Regions from separate parts of the Sodalis sp. RH15 genome, predicted to be linked through region 1. Evidence: riboswitches for the same ligand, from Rfam matches in the RefSeq annotation. Region 1 holds a riboswitch; the other holds the start of a gene.
The links. Region 1 has a riboswitch for cobalamin ahead of ACL2XO_RS07720 (energy-coupling factor ABC transporter permease). Riboswitches for the same ligand answer to the same signal wherever they lie in the genome.
Positions count from the first base shown of each region.

Region 2: it holds a riboswitch for cobalamin, as region 1 does, so the genes downstream of both, btuB (TonB-dependent vitamin B12 receptor BtuB) here and ACL2XO_RS07720 (energy-coupling factor ABC transporter permease) in region 1, are expected to answer to the same signal.

Region 1 covers NZ_CP178738.1:1,642,476-1,645,892, reverse strand. The annotation lists gene cbiQ (cobalt ECF transporter T component CbiQ) at 1-546, opposite strand, end outside; gene ACL2XO_RS07725 (hypothetical protein) at 543-896, opposite strand; gene ACL2XO_RS07720 (energy-coupling factor ABC transporter permease) at 898-1,563, opposite strand; cobalamin riboswitch at 1,829-2,047, opposite strand; gene ACL2XO_RS07715 (hypothetical protein) at 2,355-2,543, opposite strand; gene ACL2XO_RS07710 (hypothetical protein) at 2,563-2,763, opposite strand.
Region 2 covers NZ_CP178738.1:6,863-10,279, forward strand. The annotation lists gene murI (glutamate racemase) at 1-188, opposite strand, end outside; gene btuB (TonB-dependent vitamin B12 receptor BtuB) at 133-2,013, opposite strand; cobalamin riboswitch at 2,083-2,270, opposite strand; gene trmA (tRNA (uridine(54)-C5)-methyltransferase TrmA) at 2,402-3,417, shown strand, end outside.

The DNA of each region.
Region 1 (3,417 bases):
AACAGTCTCTCCCAAGCGGCTGATTTGCGCCTGCCGCATGGTAAAGGCGGTATCCTGCATAATAAAAACATAACGATACATCATATCCGCAATATCAATAACGGTATGCGGCACTTTGCAAAGGCGCAGCGTTTCCAGGATATCTATCATCGGCGTGCTGAATGACAGGGCGGCAACCAGGGTCACCGCCGCCATGATGCGTAAAAAAAGGACAATACCGAAGACCAATCCCTCCTGATAGGCATCAAGGGAAAAGTAGTGAAGCGGAATAGTGAACAGCAGCCGGCTGCCATGGGTGAACAGCACGCTTAAAAATACCAGCCAGGCAATACCCATCGGCATGATCAAGCGTTTTAACAATGCCCTGCGGTCAAAGGGCATAACGCAAAACAGACTGATGGCGGCCAGCCATAATGCCAGCGCCAGATACCATTGGCTCAAGACGGAAGCCACCGCCACCGCCGACAGCAAAACAACGGTTTTTATCCGGCTGTCCAGCCGGCGCAGGGGACTGGAGGATTCATCGGCGAAACGCGCCAGGCTCATGATTCTTCTTCTTTGCTCCCGACGGCGTTGCCCTTGCCGCCAAACAGCTTCAGCCAATGATATCCCACAATCAGGCCGGCGAAAAAGTTGGCCACGGAAAAGGCCCCCACCTCGGCATCCCCCGGCAATTCCACAAAGGGATGATGAGGTTTGTGCGCCACGCCGGTGGCCAAATCATTGACGTGGTTATCCGTACCGCTGCCGTCCATGTTGTGGGAATTCATATAGGTCCCCGAGGCAAAGATAAACAGCAGGATAACGCACATGACCGCCAGCATGGTTTTGGTGAAACCATCAAAAAATTGGGTTTTTTTCGCCTCTTCGGTCGGAGTCTCAATCTGCAATGACATGTTATGCTCCCGTTCTCGTCAAGATTCCCGGCAACAGGTCAGGACGCCGGCTGACCATGGCCTGCAGCACCGCGGCGGTAAAAACCGCCTCGGCCACCGCCAGCGGCAGCTGCGTCGGACCGTAGCCCATGAAAAAAATCATCCACTGCTTCACCAGCGGAACGTTGCCGTGCAGGCTTAACGCCAGCTCAAACGCGCTGGTGAGATAGGTCACCAAATCCCCCACCAGGCCGGCCATGCCCGCGGCGAGCCATAACGGAAAACGAAACGCCCTGAAGAATTTCCACACGGCGTAACCGGAAAAAGCCCCGGCAATGCCCATGGAGACCGTATTGGCGCCGATGGTGGTAATGCCGCCATGGCCCAGGAAGACCGCCTGGAAAAACAGCACAATCATCGACACCACCGCGGTGGCGAACGGACCGATAATAATCGCCGCCAATGGTGTGCCGCACGGATGAGAGCTGGAGCCGGTGACCGGCACCGGCAAATGCATCGCCGAGATAACAAACACCGCGACGCCGATCATGGCGAGGAAAGGTTTATAAGCGAGATTAGTTTTGATTTTTCGTTTTATTTCATAGATGCCCGGCACAACAAAAACCGCCGTCACGGCATAATAAACGGCGCACGCCGTCAGCGGTAAAATTCCATCTTCGATATGCATGCCTGATCCTCACGAGTGTCAACTATACCCATCATCTCTCTCGTTGCAGCTGTGCTGGATAGACTCTTTCACTCGAATAACCTGCCTGAGTAAGCCTCATCGGGATTTTTCGCTTGCCGCCGCTTGAAAACCATTGGGTATATAACACAAATTAAAAAACCAACATGCGGCAGTGAAGGAAGGAAAATAAGTTCAGACACGGGGAATGTTAACCACTCTCGCCGCGAAGTTATAACCGAACCCTTCCCATCACCCCGGGGATTGGTACTTCCTGTATGAGATGGGCCGGTCTCCTGGCTTGCCGTCATTCTTCTTTACCGCCTTCCCATGTCATAAAACACAGTGGCTGAAGGTAAATTCGTCAGGCTTACAGTAGCGGGGGCTGCGCCGGAATATTGATTATCCCAAAAGGGATCTGCACCGGCTTTCCGTTTCACCCGCCTCGCGATCGCGAAGCTAAGGCACCCAAATCTCGGAAATTTATCCTGAGTTTTTTTTCAATTAACGTCAAGGGATAAATAAACCTTATGTCGGGATTTTGTTGCGGTAGATCATGATAAGAAGAAATGATGAACGGGAGAAATTAGCGGGTGGATATCAGATTTTGTTAGGGAGGCGGGGGTTGTGCTTAAAATACCGGAAAATATTTGTAACGGTGAAATATGATTTACATCAAATATTGCCTTATAAAATTTAATTAGAAACATGCATCTAAATCAATTTTATAAAATCAAGAAATCAAGCAACCTGCTTATTGCGCCGATTAAAACAACCGGCGCGACATTATAATATTATTCTATTATTTCAATTGGCGGTGCGGCAAATCCGCCTGGAGCTGTATATCCCCAACCAATCCATGCCTGCGAATTTTCCGGTATTAAAATTGGTGGGATATCGTCGCCAGCGTCAAAAGGTGTAACGCCATCCCACACACAGACATTTATGACCACACCGTTTTGAATTTCTGCATAGTTTGCCATACACCTCACCACTCTATTTCTATAAAACCAGCGCTACCAGCGCCACCATTTCCACCACTGCCACCGCCAGAATATGGCGTTGCGCCGCCAGAACCACCAGCCCCATAACCACCCGCTGGAAGACCGTTCGGGCCGGCACTACCAATACCCGCGCGCTGATTGCCCCCACCCCCACCGAATGGCGAACTACCACCATTGCCCGATAAACCAGGCCAGCCATTTATTGAAGTATTTGCGCCCGGTGAGGCACTGTCACTTCCAGAACCGCCTTGAGGAAATCCGCTACCACCCGCACCTCCGCCCAAGGCTCCAGTACTGATACCAGCCCGGCCGACACTGCCGCCATTTCCCCCCGACAAGGTGATTAATGATCCTACTATCGTGTTCCCTCCGTTAGAACCCTTTGTGGCATTGTCTGAGCCCTGTCCACCTCCAGTACCTCCCGATCCAGCTCCACCTATGGTAATAGGAACTACCTGTCCTGGCGTCACACTGAGCACCGCTCTCTGAATCGATTGACCAGCACCGCCCCCGCCAGCGCAAGAGCCGGAAGCATTTGCTATATTGTTACTGCCGCCCCCGCCGCCAGCGCATCCGGAAATATAAATCGTTGTAACGCCTACCGGCACAGTGAAATTGCCGCTGGAGGTAAACGTAGCAAAACCATGGGGCGCCAGGGCTTCATAATCCGCCTGGGCGGTGACGTTAGCACCGGCACCTGCGGCAAAGGATTTGAAGTTGTTTGTTGTCATTAGAAATCCTCCAATAATTTTATCGAATGGATATAATGATTAAGTGAGCATATATTCAAAATTTGTATATATATAATCACGTTTAAACTTACAGGTTAAAAAATTAAAAACCCGTTATTGAA
Region 2 (3,417 bases), 1.6 Mb from region 1:
GGGAACTCTTCATTATCGAAAACATAGATATAATGCGGATCCGGCAGTAACTCCCGCACTTCATCATAAATGGATAAACCACCCACCCCTGAATCAAAAATCAGGATGGTGGGTCGTTTTGTCTTGCTACCGTCAGAAGGAATAGGTTCCCGTGAGATAAAATTCTCGTCCTGCGGTCTGGTAGCCATAAGCTGTCTCATACTCTTTATCAAACAGATTGGCTATTCTACCACGAACCGTCAGGTGTGGCGTTAACGGATAAGAAGCGGCAATGTCCCATAAACTGACGCCCCCCATCTTCACCACCTGTTCAGTGTTATAATCCGTGTCATAACGCTGGCCGAGGTAATGGTAGTTAAGAGACCAGTCAATGGACGCCACTTGCCAATCCAACTGGTATTTTATCTGCTGCTTGGCCCGGCGGGCCAGGATCTGGTCCGTGGTGGCGTCTCGGGGATCGAGATATTCCAGGGTTAATTGATGCCGGAGCGGGCCGGTATCTACCGAGGCGGTCCATTCCACCCCTTTGATACGGGCTTTGCCGATATTGTAGTAGCGTTCATCCGCCGTATCGTAATCGATGAGATTATCAATATCGTTGCGATAAGCCGAAATACGCCAGTCCACCGGACCTGTCAGTCCTTCAACGCCGCCTTCCCATTGTTTGCTCTCTTCGGGATCCAGGTTGGCGTTACCGCCATAAGCGCCGTAGAGCTGGCCCAGGTTCGGCGCCTTGTACGCGGTGCCGTAAGAGCCGATCAGGCGGTAGCCTTCGATAAACTCCCAGGCGGCGCTGCTTTGCCAGGTGCCGTGCCAGCCAAATTGTGAATTGTCATCTCCCCGCACCGCGCCTTCCAATGTCACCGGTCCGAAAAGCTGCTGCGTCGTGGCATAGATGCCTGTGTTGTGCTGCTCGTAGCCATCGGTGAGGTAGTCGGTACCGGGTTCGGTTGTCTGTTTCTGCCAATCCACCCCGGCGCTGACCAGACCGTGAGTGACGTGGAGGGTATTGCCCCATTGCAGGTTGTATTGATCGGAATCGTCCAGGGTAGCGGAAGCCGAATAGGGTCCGTATTTGGGATCGTAGTTATAGTCCTTGGTATGGCTATAGCTGTATGAGAGCTGGGAGGCGTATATACCTTCCTGAAAACGCAGGCCGGTATCATAGGTGCGGCTATATAACTGGCGGGTATCGAGCAGCGCATCTTCATGCGCCGGGTCGGTATAGGCATAAGTGCCGTCATAAGCGGTACGATTGTCGTAGCCATACACCCGCGCGAAACCGCTGAACTGTTGATTGAACGTATGATCCAACGACGCGAACAGGGTCTTGCTCATGAATCCGTCCCGGTCGGGCTGCGCCGGATCGCCATAAGGGTCGGGCAAATTGGCCTGCACATCGAATCCGCGGGTATAGGTGTAATTTCCCGCCACCGTGGCCACGGTATTATCCCCCAGCCGCTGCTGAGTGGACCCATCGTAACTTTGGTAACCCTTTGAACCCATGCCGGCGCTCAGGGTGGTTCCGGGTTTTTCGCGGGTGGTGATGATATTGACCACCCCGCCGATGGCGTCCGAGCCGTAGACGGCGGAGCGCGGACCGCGGATAAATTCGATGCGCTGAACCAGAGAGATGGGAATTTGGCTAAGATCGGATGAGCCGGAAATCCCAGCCTGATTCAAACGCACGCCATCGATGAGCACCAGGGCGTGACTGGAATTGGTGCCGCGAATGAACAGAGAGCTTTGCTGTCCCAGTCCGCCGTATTGCGCGATATCCACGCCCGGTAAACGGCTTAAGGCTTCAGCTACCGATTTGATTTGGCCACGGTCGATATCCTCGCGTGTCACGACGCTGGTGGGCGCAAGCACTGATGAAACCGGCTGTGGAAAACGATTTGCCGAAACAATAAGTGTGTCATTACTGCCGTTTGGAGCGTTGTTATCCTGCGCCCACCCGGAGAATGTCGTAACGGACAATGCCGCCAGAACGGTATTTTTGATAGTCAACATTGACGTAGCATCCAATAGATAAAATAGGATGCCGCAGGTTCCGTGTTTGATAGCACGCGATAAACAGGGATATTGCGACGAAATACCGGCAGGTTTTCGGGCTTGGGATGTGTTTAACACCAGGCGACGACTTCCCGTCGAAAAGACAGTGTCTGCTTCCGCTATCGCCCTGACGTCCCCTCACCGCTGCGCGTCAGCTCCAGCTTAGAACTGGATTCCCTTTTAACTCACAAGAGACCGGGCAAATATCCTACAATCAAAGGGATAATTATGTCTATAGAACTCATTAGGTAAGAAATTATAAATTGAACAGCATTGGACATCATCCATTTATCCCCTACAATCCCCACAAACCGATAAAGTTGGCCCATATCGACGAGAAATCATCATGACTACCGAGACGTTGCCTATCGACGCTTACGAAACGCAATTGGCTGAAAAAGCCGCCCGACTAAAAGCGATGATGGCAGCTTACCGGGCGCCGGAGCCGGAAATATTCCGTTCACCGGTAAATCATTACCGGATGCGAGCCGAATTCAGGATTTGGCATGAAGAGCAGGACCTCTACCACATCATGTTTGATCCGCTCACCAAAGAGCGTATCCGCATCGATTTCTTTGCCGCCGGCAGCGAGTTAATCAATGGGTTGATGACGGCAATGATCCAGGCCTTGCGCCTTTCGCCGGTTTTACGCCGTAAGCTTTTTCAGCTGGATTATCTCACCACCATGAGCGGTAAAGCGGTCATCACGCTGATATACCACCGTCCGTTGGATGACGAATGGCGCGAGGCCGCCGCAGCGCTGCGGGATGAATTGCGGGCGCAGGGTTTTGCGGTAAATCTCATCGGCCGGGCCGCCAAAACCAAAATTTGCCTGGACCGGGATTATGCGGATGAAAGATTGCCGGTATCGGGAAGGGAACTCATCTACCGGCAGATTGAAAACAGCTTTACCCAGCCGAATGCCGCCGTCAATATCCATATGCTGGAGTGGGCGCTGGCGGCAACCCAAGACGCACGGGGAGACTTGCTGGAGCTGTACTGCGGCAACGGGAATTTTTCGCTGGCGCTGGCGCGTAACTTTGAGCGGGTGCTGGCGACGGAGATAGCCAAGCCTTCGGTGGAAGCGGCACAGTATAATATTGCCGCCAACCATATCGGCAATGTGCAGATCATCCGCATGTCGGCGGAGGAGTTTACCCAGGCCATGCAGGGTGTGCGGGAATTTACCCGGCTGAAAGATATCGACCTGGCCAGTTACCGCTGCGAAACTATTTTTGTCGATCCGCCGCGCAGCGGGTTGGATGACGCCACGGTGGAGCTGGTGCGGTGTTATCCGCGCATCCTGTATATCTCGTGCAATCCCGAGTCATTGTGCCGCAATTTGGAATCCCTTTCTCAAAC